One region of the Cytobacillus spartinae genome, then DNA from elsewhere that is predicted to be linked to it. Evidence: riboswitches for the same ligand, from Rfam matches in the RefSeq annotation. Region 1 holds a riboswitch; the other holds the start of a gene.
The links. Region 1 has a riboswitch for cobalamin ahead of ACFYKX_RS20425 (ABC transporter substrate-binding protein). Riboswitches for the same ligand answer to the same signal wherever they lie in the genome.
Positions count from the first base shown of each region.

Region 2: linked by a shared signal. The riboswitch ahead of ACFYKX_RS02030 (ribonucleoside-diphosphate reductase subunit alpha) and the one ahead of ACFYKX_RS20425 (ABC transporter substrate-binding protein) in region 1 are both predicted to bind cobalamin.

Region 1 covers NZ_JBIACK010000012.1:89,049-96,472, forward strand. Annotated here, with positions in the region: gene ACFYKX_RS20405 (FtsW/RodA/SpoVE family cell cycle protein) at 1-455, opposite strand, end outside; gene mgtE (magnesium transporter) at 887-2,245, opposite strand; gene ACFYKX_RS20415 (hypothetical protein) at 2,783-3,556, shown strand; gene ACFYKX_RS20420 (hypothetical protein) at 3,621-3,893, opposite strand; cobalamin riboswitch at 4,093-4,298, shown strand; gene ACFYKX_RS20425 (ABC transporter substrate-binding protein) at 4,486-5,457, shown strand; gene ACFYKX_RS20430 (FecCD family ABC transporter permease) at 5,441-6,469, shown strand; gene ACFYKX_RS20435 (heme ABC transporter ATP-binding protein) at 6,514-7,424, shown strand, end outside.
Region 2 covers NZ_JBIACK010000001.1:428,659-436,082, reverse strand. Annotated here, with positions in the region: gene ACFYKX_RS02050 (hydroxypyruvate isomerase family protein) at 1-705, shown strand, start outside; gene ACFYKX_RS02045 (NAD(P)-dependent oxidoreductase) at 702-1,598, shown strand; gene ACFYKX_RS02040 (YetF domain-containing protein) at 1,629-2,321, opposite strand; cobalamin riboswitch at 2,520-2,722, shown strand; gene ACFYKX_RS02035 (hypothetical protein) at 2,680-2,871, shown strand; gene ACFYKX_RS02030 (ribonucleoside-diphosphate reductase subunit alpha) at 2,939-5,227, shown strand; gene ACFYKX_RS02025 (ribonucleotide-diphosphate reductase subunit beta) at 5,252-6,298, shown strand; gene ACFYKX_RS02020 (flavodoxin domain-containing protein) at 6,300-6,782, shown strand; gene ACFYKX_RS02015 (M20 family metallopeptidase) at 6,995-7,424, shown strand, end outside.

The DNA.
Region 1 (7,424 bases):
TTTATAAATAAGACAAAGTCTGTTTTAAGTTCTTTCGTTATGTATTTTTCATGATGAGAAGCAATAATGCTGCTTAATGCTAAAATTAAGAAAATTTTCATGAATTCTGAGGGCTGGACAGATCCTAATCCTGGTAAAACAAACCAGCTTTTCGCACCATTTCGAATCGGTGCTATTGATTCAGGTGCAACAATCAGTGCCCCTAGAAGGAGTAGACCAAAACCATATAAATACCAGCTTAACTTACGATATTGGTAACTATCAAAGTACATGACAACAGCAACGATGACTGCACCGATAAAATAGTAAATGATTTGCCTAAGAAAATAATTTTCATTGTACTGCTCAGTTGTTTGGGCACTATAAATTGCTAGACAGCTAATGATACAGAACAAAAGCAAAATAAAGCTTAAGGTCCAATCAAATTTTTCAACTGGTCTTTTTTGTTTTTCCAAGTTCCACCACCTGCCCTTCAACTCTCAAACTGATTATCTAGCAAACTCATTAGGTCTCATGTTATTAAACCAAAATTTTCCTCACTATTAGTATATTAAAGTAAACTTGCTCACGAACATAGTAATTTATTTTTTTAAAAAAAAATGATGACTCAGTATTATGACGTATTGAAGGGTCATATGGTTTCTTAGTAGGTTAAATTTGTTATGGAAGTTCGGACAGAGGAATCAGTAAAAGGTGAAGTACAGTCCGAAGCTGAGCCAAGTTCGGACAAAGGATGATGTAAAAGGCGAAGTACAGTCCGAAGGCGAGCCAAGTTCGAACAGAGGAAGCAGTAACAAGTAAAGTACTGTCAGAATGGGAATCAAGTCATGTGCATAAGCAGAATAAACAAAAAAATCACGAAAGACCAAAGTCCTCCGTGATTACGTTACATCAATTTATTCAAAAACATCGTCGCGATCCCAAAATAGGTTACGAGTGAGAAAATATCATTCAAAGTTGTAATGAGTGGACCCGATGCGATTGCAGGGTCAACATTAAAACGGTATAGAATTAACGGAATGACGGTTCCAGCCAATGTACCAATAATAAGGGTTAATAATAGCGAACTACCTACAACGAGTCCTAACACAAAACTACCTTGCCATACTAGAGCAATGATAGAAATTAATATTCCACACGTTAAACCAATAATAATTCCTACACTTAATTCCCTTAAGACCAGTTTTGTAACAACCTTTTTATCGATATCATGGGACACAAGCCCTCTAACAACTACGGCAAGCGACTGTGTTCCGGTGTTTCCGGTCATACCAGCAATCATGGGCATGAAGAATGCCAGAGCAACGACTTTTTCTAGGGTTTCCTCATAGGTGCTAATAATACTCCCTGATACCAGCCCGATAAATAACAGCAATATGAGCCAGGGGAGACGTCTGTAGGCAGCGACAAAGGATTTCGTTTCAAAATCAATAGATTTCCCTGTTGCGGATAATTTTTCAATATCTTCATTTGCTTCTTGGATGACGACGTCAATAATATCATCGACGGTAATAATTCCAATCAGTGTGTGTTTTTCATCTACTACAGGGACAGCGAGAAAGTCATAACGCTCAATAATACGAGCGACCTCTTCTTGGTCTGTGTCTACTAACACGGATATTACCCGCTCGTACATAATATCCCGAATCACCTCATGAGCATCAGCCATAAGGATGTCCCGGTATGAAACAACACCGACAAGTTTTTGATGTTGGTCAACTACGTATAAGTAGTTAATGGTTTCTGCGAACTCAGCAAACGTTTTGAGCTTGTCTACAGCTTCTCGGACTGTGTAGTTGTCTCTTATCCAAACGAATCGGTTGGTCAATAGCCTACCGGCAGTCTCAGGAGGGTAGTTCATAATATCTTGGACGATTTTAGACTCTTCTTTTTTCATCCCAGATAATAAGCTCGCTATCTTCTCTGGGGAAAGGTCATCTAGCAATGATGCTAAATCATCATTATCCATAAGGTCTAGGACCTTCCCTGTTTTTTCAATCCCTAATCTATTTAATACATCTATTTGTTCTTCCTTCTGTAGCTCTTGAATGAGATCGGCAAGAAGATCGGTATTTAAAAACAGTAAAAAACGTTTTTTATGTTTTTCCGGTAATTCTTCGTAGATTTTAGCAATATCATATGGTTGTAGCTCATCCGTGATGATTTCAAATTCTTTTTTCCGATTTTCCTTTAGAGATTTTATGATATAAAGGGTGATTTGATCTTCCGTCATATTTTTGATCATTTCTTACCCTCCTTTGTTAAATAGGAATGTTCAGTACATAATAAACCATGATTATTATAAAGAATATTCGGGTGGATGGAAATGGTTAAAAATAGACATGTTTCGGAATGATTATTTCTTTATTACAAAGAAACAATTTTTAAGATATTTTTTGATGTTTTTGTTACAATAAGACATATGTTTTTGGGCGTTAGAACCACCTCGTTACCATGAGTTGAGTAAGTATGAAAGCTCTTTTCAGCGCTAAAAGTAGCATTAATCCTTATTTCCATTGGGATAGGACATGTACGAAACCCACATCATATGAAAATAGCCTTAAGGTAAGGTACTTTTCGTAAACTTTGTTGCTATTTAAGTACTCTTCACACTGCTTTTAAACGGATTATGGTGCTGTTTTCTTTATTTTTTGGAAGAAAGATTCCACGAGGCAGCATAGAATCCGTGTTGGAGACCATATACCAATAGCAACAATCTATGCGAAAACAGCCTAAGGTAAAAAGCTAAAAGTCTTATGTTCGGAGGTTTTTGCTCTTGAAAATGAATAATAATGGTGTTCGAGATCTTATTTATGTTTACTTCAATGAAAATGATCAATATGTTCTATCGTACGGAATTGAGTTTGCTGAGTTTGCTAGCGCGTTATCAGACCTGTTTAACAACATTCTTCTTTTGAAGCACCAGTTTGATGGTGGTGATTTTAACATACATACATTGTTAGAGTATGTACCAAATGATCGGTTAAACAAGCTTTTTGAGGAGCCTGTCTATAATTATGGTGACTTTTGCTGGGTGGATTTTGAGGAAATAGACGGAGTTGACGAATTGCCTCCACAAACGCTTGCAGAGTTGCTATATTTAGGGCATATTAAGGATCACTTAAAAACGCCCTTTTACAACCATCTACGAAATCGTTTTGTCTACTTAGCTCACGACGACGGATGGTGGAACAAGGTATATTATCGAAATACGATGGACTTCTATCGAATGTTAGGTGATGTACTGGCGGATAAGCTTAGTGATCTTAAGCCTGAGAAGAATCTTATTGGCTTAAGGAAAAAGAAAGCGTATCCTTCTGTAAACAAAGATGTGTTATTAAATTTAAAGACGCTGATGAAAGAAGGGATTTTACTCTCCTTAAAAGATGTCGAACAATCTCGGGCGAGAATTGAAATCCCCATCTGGGTGATTGGTGACTTTAACAATATGGATGACATGTACGAAGAATATGAAAGAATCGCAAAACAAAAATGCGATATCAAAATCGTTTTCGATAAGAAAACTAAAGAGTGGAAAGCATATTCATCTCTTTAAAAAAGTCTATGGGAAATGCTTAAAGAAAAAAGCCAAGAAACCTATTTTAATGGATTCTTGGCTTTTATAAATTCTTCAATTTTTTTACGGTTGCTACTAGTAAAGGTATCGTTAAAGCAATCATAAGCAATAGAGTGATCACGCATATGTAAAATAGCAAGTTAGGTGTATGTCCAAATTCATTAAACCAAAATAAAGAACCCGCTACCAATCCTATTAAAAATAATTCAAACATGAAAGCAACGCTAAAAAATAGAATGTAGGAGAATATAATCCCTGTATGTGAAATATGTTTTAACGTTAATCCTTCCCAACAGAAATCGGCGATTTTGTTCATTTCAACCACTCCATCAACTTCTAAAAGTTCATTTCTAATAGAAATGCTTTTATACATAGTATGTCCAATTGAGGAGGAAAATAACTTATCTTCTAAGGGTCTGGGAAGTAGCACTTGAAAAAATTGTAGAAATTTATCAAAAAATGGTTGCTATCTTCACGTATTGATAGTGTATAATCGGAACTGACGGAAAAATTCATACATATGAACAGAATAAGGTGTCTTTATTAAAGTTTGATTCATTTGAACTTTATGAGACTTAATAGGGAAGTTGGTGAAAAACCAACGCGGTCCCGCCACTGTAAATGGGAGCAAGCTGACGTATACCACTGTACAATCGTATGGGAAGGTGCCAACTTGCAATGACCATGAGCCAGGAGACCTGCCTTCATTCTAGTGCACCAGAAAAACCTACGAGGATAGGGAGGTGTGTGGCAGTCTTTAATTACTATGTTTTTAATAGTATTAATTCTTATCCATACACATCTCCATGCCTATTGGAGATGTTTTTTTATGGCTTTTTTCTAATAAAAAAGCCATTGGTTACACTCATCTGTATGAGCTTATCTACATAAAACAGGGGGCTTTATAAATGAAAAAGTTATACTCATTATTATTTTTAATGCTGCTTTCAGTTGGAATTCTAGCTGGTTGTGGGGAAGAAGAAACAGCGCCGGTTGAAGAAAAAGATGCTGGTGAACAGGTTGAAAAGGTAGAAGAACCTGCTTTTCCTGTAACCATTAAAGATGCAATTGACGAAGACGTAGTGATTGAAGCGAAGCCAGAAAAGATTGTTTCACTTATTCCTAGTAACACTGAAATTGCTTTTGAATTAGGGTTGGCAGAAGAAATAGTTGGAGTCTCTGACTATGATAATTACCCTGAAGAAACAGCAAATAAAGAAAAAATCGGCGGAATGGAAATGAACGTCGAAAAAATCATTTCTTTAGCACCTGATTTGGTGTTAGCACATGCTTCAAGTGCACACAACTCAACAGAAGGTCTTCAGCAATTAAGAGACTCTGGTATTGCTGTGCTTGTTGTAAATGATGCACAAAACTTTGATCAAGTATTTGAATCAATCGAGATGATTGGAAAAGCAACTGGTGAACAAGAATCTGCTACTACCTTGGTTGCAAACATTAAAGAAAAACTTGAAGAAATAAAAACAAAAGCTGCTGAAGTGACTGAAAAAAAATCAGTATTTATTGAAGTATCACCAGCTCCAGAGATTTATAGTCCAGCGAAAAACACATTCATGGACGAAATGTTAACAATTATCAACGCTGATAATGTTCTTAATGATCAAGAAGGCTGGGTACAAGTGGACCAAGAGGCAATTATTGAGCGTAACCCAGATGTAATTGTTACAACATATGGTTATTATTCAGAAGATCCTGTTGGCCAAGTAACAACTAGAGAAGGTTGGCAAAATGTAAGTGCTGTTGTGAATAGTCAAGTAGTTGATATTCACTCTGATTTAGTTAGCCGTACTGGCCCAAGGCTTATTGAGGGAGTAGAGGAACTTGCAAAGGCTGTTTACCCGGATGTATTTAACCAATAATAAATTCATCGCCTATTTACTGGCTCTAGCATTCCTAGTAGCTTCATTGCTACTAGGGATTTCAATCGGTACAGTGCCAGTTCCGATTATGAGTATTATAAAAATAATAGGATCTGAGCTATTCCCATTTATAGCTTTAGATGGTATTGATCCTATGCATATAAATATCGTTCAAAATATACGTTTACCTCGAGTTATTTTAGCAGGTCTTGTAGGGGCGGCACTCGCAATTGCGGGTGCGGCCTTTCAAGGTCTCTTAAGAAATCCTTTAGCAGATCCTTACACATTAGGTGTATCATCAGGTGCGTCTGTAGGGGCTGTACTGACCCTGTTTTTTCAAATTTCTATCCCTTTTATTGGCTCCTATACATTACCATTATTAAGTATCCTATTTTCCTTTATTACGATTTTTCTTGTATTAGCATTTGCTCAAAAAATTGAGCGGTCCATGAAAGTGGAAACGATTATTCTAACTGGCATTATCTTTAGTTCTTTTTTAGGAGCACTTATTTCTCTAATGATTGCCCTAACAGGTGAAGAGTTAAGACAAATTATCGGATGGCTATTAGGTAGCGTGTCGATGAGAGGATGGGCTTATATTAAAATCATCCTACCTTTCTTTATCATGGGATCCATCATCCTCCTATTGAACGGAAAAGAACTAAATGCCATGTCATTTGGCGAAGATCGAGCCCATCATTTAGGGGTTAATGTTCAACGAAGAAAATTAACGATATTAACAGCAGGTTCGATATTAACCGGAGCTGCTGTAGCGGTATCCGGAACGATTGGATTTGTAGGGCTAGTGATTCCTCACCTTACGAGATTATTATGGGGCCCAGACCATAAACATTTGCTTCCTCTTTCCATCTTAACCGGAAGCAGCTTTTTAATATTAGCCGATCTTGTTGCTAGGACGGTTATCTCCCCGACGGAGCTTCCTATTGGTGTAATCACGGCATTGGTCGGCGCACCGGTATTTGCTGTTATACTTATAAAAAGAAGAACGTAAGAGGTTCAAAGAATATCATAGACAAACTGAAAGAAGTGACGAACATGCTACATGTAAAACATTTATCTGGAGGATATACAGGCGAGTCGATTTTAAAGGATATTTCCTTTGAAGTTGAAAAAGGAGAGCTGTTTGGCATTTTAGGTCCAAATGGTAGTGGAAAAACAACCCTTCTAAAAATGATAAGTGGCATTTTAGCATATAAGCATGGTTCTATTTCTATAAATAGTAAGACTCTTTCTGAATACACACCGAAAGAACTTGCGAAAATTGTTGCTGTCCTCCCGCAGCATTCTTCACAAGCTTTCTCTTATACCGTGAAGGAAACCGTTTCACTTGGACGTTATGCACATCAAAAAGGATGGTTTCAAACTTGGAGTGATGAGGATGAAAACACCGTACAAAGAGTAATGGCCCAAACAGGAGTGGCGGAATTTCAAGATAAGAACATTCAAGAATTATCTGGTGGGGAGCGTCAAAGAGTATATCTAGCACAAGCACTTGCACAGGAGCCTGAAATTTTACTTTTAGACGAGCCTACCAACCATTTAGATCTTTCCTATCAAAAGGAACTTTTAGACCTTCTGAAAAAGTGGACGAAAGAACGAGGTTTAACAGTCATTTCTATTTTCCATGATTTAAATTTGGCAGGTCTTTACTGTGATCGCTTGCTTCTGCTCGAGAGGGGTACAATTAATATTAACCACACGCCTAACGAGGTCTTAAAGGAAGAGCGAATCAACAAAGTATACGACACAGAAATAGAAAAGCAACCTCATCCGAAGGTGCCAGCCCCTCAAATGGTCCTTATGCCAGAGTGGCAAAAGCATGCAGAGGTATCTTCCATCTCCATTAACCCAGAGTTGCTGGAATTTTCTGATGAAAAAATTGTTCTTCAATCACCCATTCCTTTAAGAACTATGTCTTCTGGAGTAGTTGGTTCGGGAACTGGTTG
Region 2 (7,424 bases), on a different contig from region 1:
CATGTAGAATGTCAATTCCCATATGCTATTTCAACAGAATTAATCATTAAAGAGATGAATACTTATAATCTGAAAATGGCACTAATCAATTTCCCTCCCGGTAATTGGGAAGCGGGGGAACGTGGAATTGCTATTTTTCCTGATAGAGTAAATGAGTTTAAAAAATCAGTTGAATTAGCTATAGAGTATGCAACGAGTTTGGAGGTTACGAACATTCATTGTATGGCAGGGATTTTACCATCATCTCTAGATGAAAGTATAGCTAGAAATGTGTTTATTAAGAATATAGAATATGCGGCTGAAAAATTAGCTCAGCACCATATGAATCTACTACTTGAACCGATTAATCGTATGGACATGCCCAATTACTTTCTGTCTAATATTCATGAAGCAGTTGGAATCATTAAAGAAATAGGCTTACCAAATATCAAGTTACAGTTCGACTTTTATCATATAAAGAGATTACAAGAGGATCTTTTTTCCTCATTTGAAGATAACTTTACATTCATTGGCCATGTACAAATTGCCGATTCACCCGGTCGGAATGAACCTGGTACAGGAGAGATTCCTTATGATCAAGTCTTTCAATTACTAGAAAGAATAGGATATAACGGGTTAATTGGTCTAGAGTACACACCTAAAGAGAGAAGCGAAGACAGCTTTAACTGGGTTAGTGGTCTGAAAAAAGGAGGCATTCTATTGTGAAGATCGGGTTTATTGGATTAGGAGTAATGGGTTCAAGGATGGTAAAGAGATTAATAGAGGCTGGGTACCATGTAACGGTCTTTAATCGAACTGCTGCAAAAGCTGCACCTTTAGAAAAGCTAGGTGCTTTAAGAACTGACAGTATCGCTGATTTATCAAAAGATGTTGATGTTATATGCAGTTGTCTGTCTATGCCATCAGACTGCCTAGATGTATACCTAGGAAAAGAGGGTGTCATCGAGAATGCTAGTCAAGGAGCTATCTGTCTTGATTTTTCAACCGTTGGGGTAGAAACAAGTCGTCAAATCGCCACTCAAGCTCACGAAAAAGGGATTCAATACCTAGATGCGCCGGTAAGTGGTGGACCTGAGGGTGCGGAACAAGGTTCCTTAACCATAATGGTTGGTGGAGAAAAATCTTCATTTGAAAGTGTTTTGCCTGTACTTAGAAAGATTGGCAGAACGATTGAATATCTAGGACCTACAGGTTCAGGAAGTATAGCAAAACTTATTAATCAGTATCTTGTCGCCGTCCATTCAATTGCTGCCTCAGAAGCAATGGTAGCAGGAGCTGCATTCGGGCTCAAAAGTGAGCAACTCTACAATATATTAAAAGTAAGCTATGGTGAAAGTCGAATTTTGAGAAGACATATGGAACAATACGTGTTAGACCGTCAATTCGATCCTGGTGGAGCTTTAAAATATGTTCATAAGGATATAGCTCTAGCAAACCCCTTGTTCAATAAGGCAGGGATAACGGAGTATTTGGGAATGTTTGCTGAAAAATCATTCTCAAGTGCCATTGAACAAGGTTTGGGAGATCTTGATATGTCTTCTGTGATACTGCCTCTAGAAAAGGAATGTCGTGTAACAGTTAAGAGAAGCGACAACTAACAAAATTGCCCCAAGCTCTCGGGGCAATTTTTATACAGATTTCTTTTCATATTTATTTAAATAAAGTGGAGAATCTTCTCGCCATTCTGCGTACAGAACCTCTTTATATTCTGTAACCCCCTGTTTAGATAACTGCTTTTTCAACCAATTCTCATCAAATCCCACTTCCTTTAAATTATCGTATAATACCTCTCCATCTAGAATTAACGTAATAGGTAAATGCGCGGGTTGTGTGGGTAAATTTAAATCACTCATCTTTGGTGTATCATTTTCAGGCTTAGGAAGTACACTAACCATTCCGTTTGTTTCAAGAATGGCGTACTCTACATCTTGAAGTGAAAAATACCCCTGTTGTCGAATTAGACTTTGGAGTTGGTTAATGTCCAATCTACTACTTTTTAAGGTATCATATTTTATTTGTCCCTTATGAATGACAATATTAGGTTCGCCTTCAAGTACCTTCCTAGTTTTTCTATACTTCTGTGTAATTAATTCAGTGAAATAAATTAAAACTCCCCAAAGAACAACTGCAAATAATATCTCTAAGATTTTCACTTCATGATCATACACGGCATTTCCTACAAGTTCTCCTAAAACTAATGCAGAAATAAAATCAAATGGGGTAATTTGTGAAAACTGTGTTTTCCCCAGGGACTTAGTAACAATAAATAAAATGATGAATCCAAAAATTAATTCACTTGCAGTCATAAGATAGTGATTCATATTATGTTAGTCACCTACTTCTCTTTAGTTCCTTAACCATTATTGCCCTCATTTTTGTAGCTATATACTTTTCAAATTCTATTCATTAAAAAGAGAATTAGCCAAAAAATAAAGCTTGCCAAAATATTCATATTCTATTATTATAAATCTCATAAAACTATATATTGAAACTATATTTTATTTCATTACTATATATTGTGTTTTGCCTTAAAGATTAGATGCCATTAGGCTTAATAGGGAATCTGGTGAATTTCCAGAACTGCCCCCGCAACTGTAAATGCAGACGAAATAAGCAATCCACTGTACAAGCAAGCTTATTGTGAAAATAGGTACTTGTATGGGAAGGGCTTAAAGTAGGATGAAGCATAAGTCAGGAGACCTGTCTATCTTAAGTGTGTTTCACTTTCTCGGGGATTGGGAAGATGAAACGGTGGCGACAAAAGGGGTTTTCCACGTTTCCTTCTCCTTCTTGCTGTTATCGTTTGATCCGCTCAATAACCTTGAGCGGATTTTTTTTATGCAAATGAAACAAGCGAACAAGGTTGACTAAAGAAGGTAAACTCGTGTCGTCCCTTTTGCATAATACATAATGGAATCTACTATTGGAGGGAATTACTATGAGTACAGAGATTCAAGCAAATTATGAATATGTGCTTAAAACGATTAACCTTGCATCAGCTAAATTTGGAATTGATGCAACGGAACTGAAAAAACGATTGAATGAATTGAAAGGTAGAGAGAACGAAGCGAATCAGCAGGCTCTTTTCTATGCACTCAACCGTATTGCAATGGATGAACCAAATTGGACGTTTGTTGCTGCTCATTTATATTTAAATGAACTTTATGAAAAAGCCGCTCTAAACAGAAACTATGAGAGTTCATTAAAATATGGTAACTTCTATCAGCTTATTAATTTGCTAACTCAAAAAGGAATCTATTCCCCTGATATTATAAAGAACTATTCAGAACAGGAAATAAACGAATTGGCTGAAGCAATAGACCCGGATCGTGACACTTTATTTAATTATATTGGCTTGTTTTTATTTGCTGATCGCTATCTTGCGAGAGATCATGCTCGCAATTTATTTGAACTTCCACAAGAGCGCTTGATGATCATCGCCATGACTATAATGGCGAATGAAGATCGTAGTAACCGCTTAGAGCATGTAAAGGAAGCCTATTGGGCGTTAAGTCATTTATACATGACCGTCGCAACCCCAACTCTATCAAATGCCGGTAAAAGCTTTGGCCAGCTGTCATCATGCTTTATAGATACGGTAGATGATTCTTTAGACGGAATCTACTTAAACAATTGGGACATTGCTAGATTAAGTAAAGATGGTGGAGGAATTGGCATCTATTATGGAAAAGTCCGGGCACTTGGCTCAGATATAAAAAAATTTAAAGGGAACTCTTCAGGAGTTGTTCCTTGGATCCGTCTCATTAATGATACGGCTGTGAGTGTGGATCAACTAGGCCAAAGACAAGGAGCTGTAGCCATCTATTTAGATGTATTCCATAAAGATATTATGAATGGCTTCTTAGATTTAAAAACAAATAACGGGGATGAGAGGAGAAAGGCACATGACATTTTTACAGGTGTCACCATCCCAGACTTATTTATGAAAAAACTAGAAGAGGTAGATGAAGACGGAAGAAGTGTAGGGGAGTGGCATACATTCTGCCCTCATCAAGTGAAACAAACAATGGGTTGGAAAGATGAAAACGGAAACCCATTAGGGCTAGAAGATTTTTACGATGAAACTAACATAAAGCAATTCACAGAGAAATACCTAGAAGCTGTAGATAACCCTCTTTTACCTCGTAAGACCTATCGTGCTATGGAGATTATGGCTAGAATCATGGTGTCTCAGCTAGAAACAGGAACACCATATATGTTTTATCGAGATGAAGTTAATCGTCAAAATCCGAATAAGCATTTATTAGGAAAAGGACGCACAAGCGTGTACTGCAGTAATTTGTGTACGGAAATTACTCAAAACATGTCACCAACAACCATTGTGAAGGAATACGAAGATGGAGAAGGAAATATTGTCATTGTTAGAAAACCAGGAGATTTTGTCGTTTGTAATTTATCTTCTATCAATCTAGCTAAGGCTGTTCCAGCAGATGTACTCGAGCGCTTAATTCGTGTTCAAGTAAGAATGCTCGATAATGTCATTGATTTAAATACCATATCAGTTGGACAAGCTCAAAGAACCAATAAAAAATATAGAGCTGTTGGGTTGGGTACGTTCGGCTGGCACCATTTATTAGCATTACAAGGTATTCACTGGGAGACAGATGATGCTGTGTCATATGCAGATCATTTATATGAGGAAATTGCTTATTACACGATTCGCTCTTCCATGGAGCTAGCTAAGGAAAAAGGATCTTATCAGCAATTTAACGGTTCAGAGTGGCAAACGGGAGAGTACTTTGACCGCAAAGGGTATGTTTCTAACCGTTGGAACGAATTAAGAGAGGAAATTGCTACGAATGGAATCAGAAACGGATGGCTAATGGCAATTGCTCCAAATTCTTCAACTGCTAAAATTGGCGGTTCGACTGACGGAATAGACCCTCTTTATGCAGTTGAATACGCAGAAGAGAAGAAAAACTTTAAGTTTAAAGTGACTGCACCTGATCTTAATCATATTACTTATAACTATTACCGAAGAGCTAGACATGAACTTGACCAGCTATGGAGTATTAAACAAAATGCTGCTCGCCAAAGACATATTGATCAATCTATTAGTTTTAACTTATACGTTAGGCACGACATCAAAGCCAAAGAACTGTTGAACCTTCATTTAGAAGCGTGGAAACAAGGATTAAAAACAACTTATTATGTGAGAAGTACTTCTCAATCAGAAATCGAAGAATGTGAAGCATGTCATAGCTAATATCAAACAGGAGGTTCCTATATTATGACGGTCCATACCCCTTTAAGAAAAATTAAACTATTAAATCCAGAATATCCAAATAAATCGACCGGTTTAATTAATGGACAGTGTTCTGGTCTTTTAAATTGGAACGATATTGCCTATCCACAAATGTATGACCTATATCAAACGTTGCTATCTAACTTTTGGAAAGCACAAGAGATTAATATGCAGGATGACATTAAACAGTGGGACTCTTTAAGTTCTACCGAGAAGGACGTTTTCTTACGGATAAATACACAGCTTGCTTCGTTAGACAGTTTACAAACACCTACGATGAGTCAAGTGATGGATTATGTAACAGATTCTAGTTTTAAAGCGATTTTTGCCGTTATTGCACAACAAGAGGCAGTACATAACGAGTCCTATTCATATGTGCTCAGTTCATTGGTGCCAACTGGTGAGCAAAACATAAGATTTAATGAAGCCAAAAATGATCCGATTGTGCAAAAGCGGAACCAGTTAATTTTAGATGCATATGAACAATTTAGGCAGAACCCTACACCCATAAATCTATTTAAGCTTTGTGTGAACTCTATTAATCTCGAAGGAATATATTTCTATGCTGGTTTTGCATTCTTTTATCATCTTGCAAGACAGCAAAAAATGCTAAAGACGAGCACGATGATAAGTTATATCCAGAGGGATGAAATGCAACATGCGTATTTTATCGCCCAGGTTATTAGAATTCTTTTAACAGAAAATCCTGAGCTTCATACAGCGGAACATATTGATTATGTATATAAAACTATTCAGCAAGCTGTAAAGTTAGAGATTGAGTGGGCACATTATATCTTAAAAGATATTAAGGGCATTGATTTGAAGGAATTTGAAGGGTACGTAGAATATTTAGCCAATAAACGCCTTCGTCAGCTTGGATTGAACAACCTATTTGAAGAACGAGAAAATCCAATGCCATGGATTCAGGTATTTAGCGATGAGATGATTAATGAAACAAAGTCTGACTTCTTTGAACAAAAATCAAGAACATATAGTAAAGTAACCCACTCAAATGGGTTTGATGAGTTATAAAATGAAAGTCGCAATCATTTATACGTCCGTAACTGGCAATACTAGAGATCTCGTAGACACCATTAATCAAATTTTTCTAAGACATTCTTTCAATGTTGAAGTTTTTTCGGTAACTCAATTTCCTTATTTAAACCAATTAAATCGGTTTGATGCTATTGTCGTTGGTACGTATACATGGGGAGATGGAGATGTTCCGATGGAAATGAAAGAACTTTTTCACGCATTTGAAAAACAGGATGTAAAAAGTGTGACGACTGGAATAGTCGGTACAGGTGACTCTTTTTACCCTAAGTTCTGCGGAGCCGTTGATGAATTTAGAGATATGTTATATGTGCAGACAAATTTAGCTGCAACTCTCAAAATAGAATTAGTTCCACAGTTACTCGATTTAAGTCGATGTGAACGCTTTGTAATGTCTATGATTCTTCGCATTGAAAGGATGCAGGAAGAACGGAAAAAGCAAGATAGGTTCCTCTATTCATAAATATAAGAGTGAAACGTGATGCGGGTGTTAGAGAGATCAATTTACACCGTCAAAATCTAAAAGTTAAATGAAGGGTTTATACCCAAAATACGCGTGGTGATTTTTAAAAATCACCACACATTTTTCTCTGAAAAATTAGAAACTTTCGATTGGTACAACCGTTTGACTGTGTTATATTTTTACTAAGCTTAAGATGAAAAGGATGGTCATAGATGAAAAACATCATAACGAATGAAATCGAGAGACTACGTGACGATTTTTATGCCGTAAGTACATACATAGGTGAAAACCCTGAGCTAGGTCATGAAGAGTTTAAAGCGAGTAAGATATTGACACAAACTCTGGAGAAACATGGTTTCATAGTAGAGATGGGGACTTGTAATCTACCAACTGCATTTACAGCAACTTTTGATAGCGGCAAGGAAGGTCCAACAATCGGATTTATGGCCGAATACGATGCTTTACCAGAGGTCGGCCATGCGTGTGGGCATAATTTGATTGGAACGATGGCGATTGCAGCAGGGATTGGCTTAAGTAAAGCAGTAGGAGAAACTGGGGGAAAAGTCATCGTATTTGGTACACCTGCTGAGGAAACAAAAGGCGGAAAAGTAACGATGGCGGAAGAGGGCATTTTTGATTCTT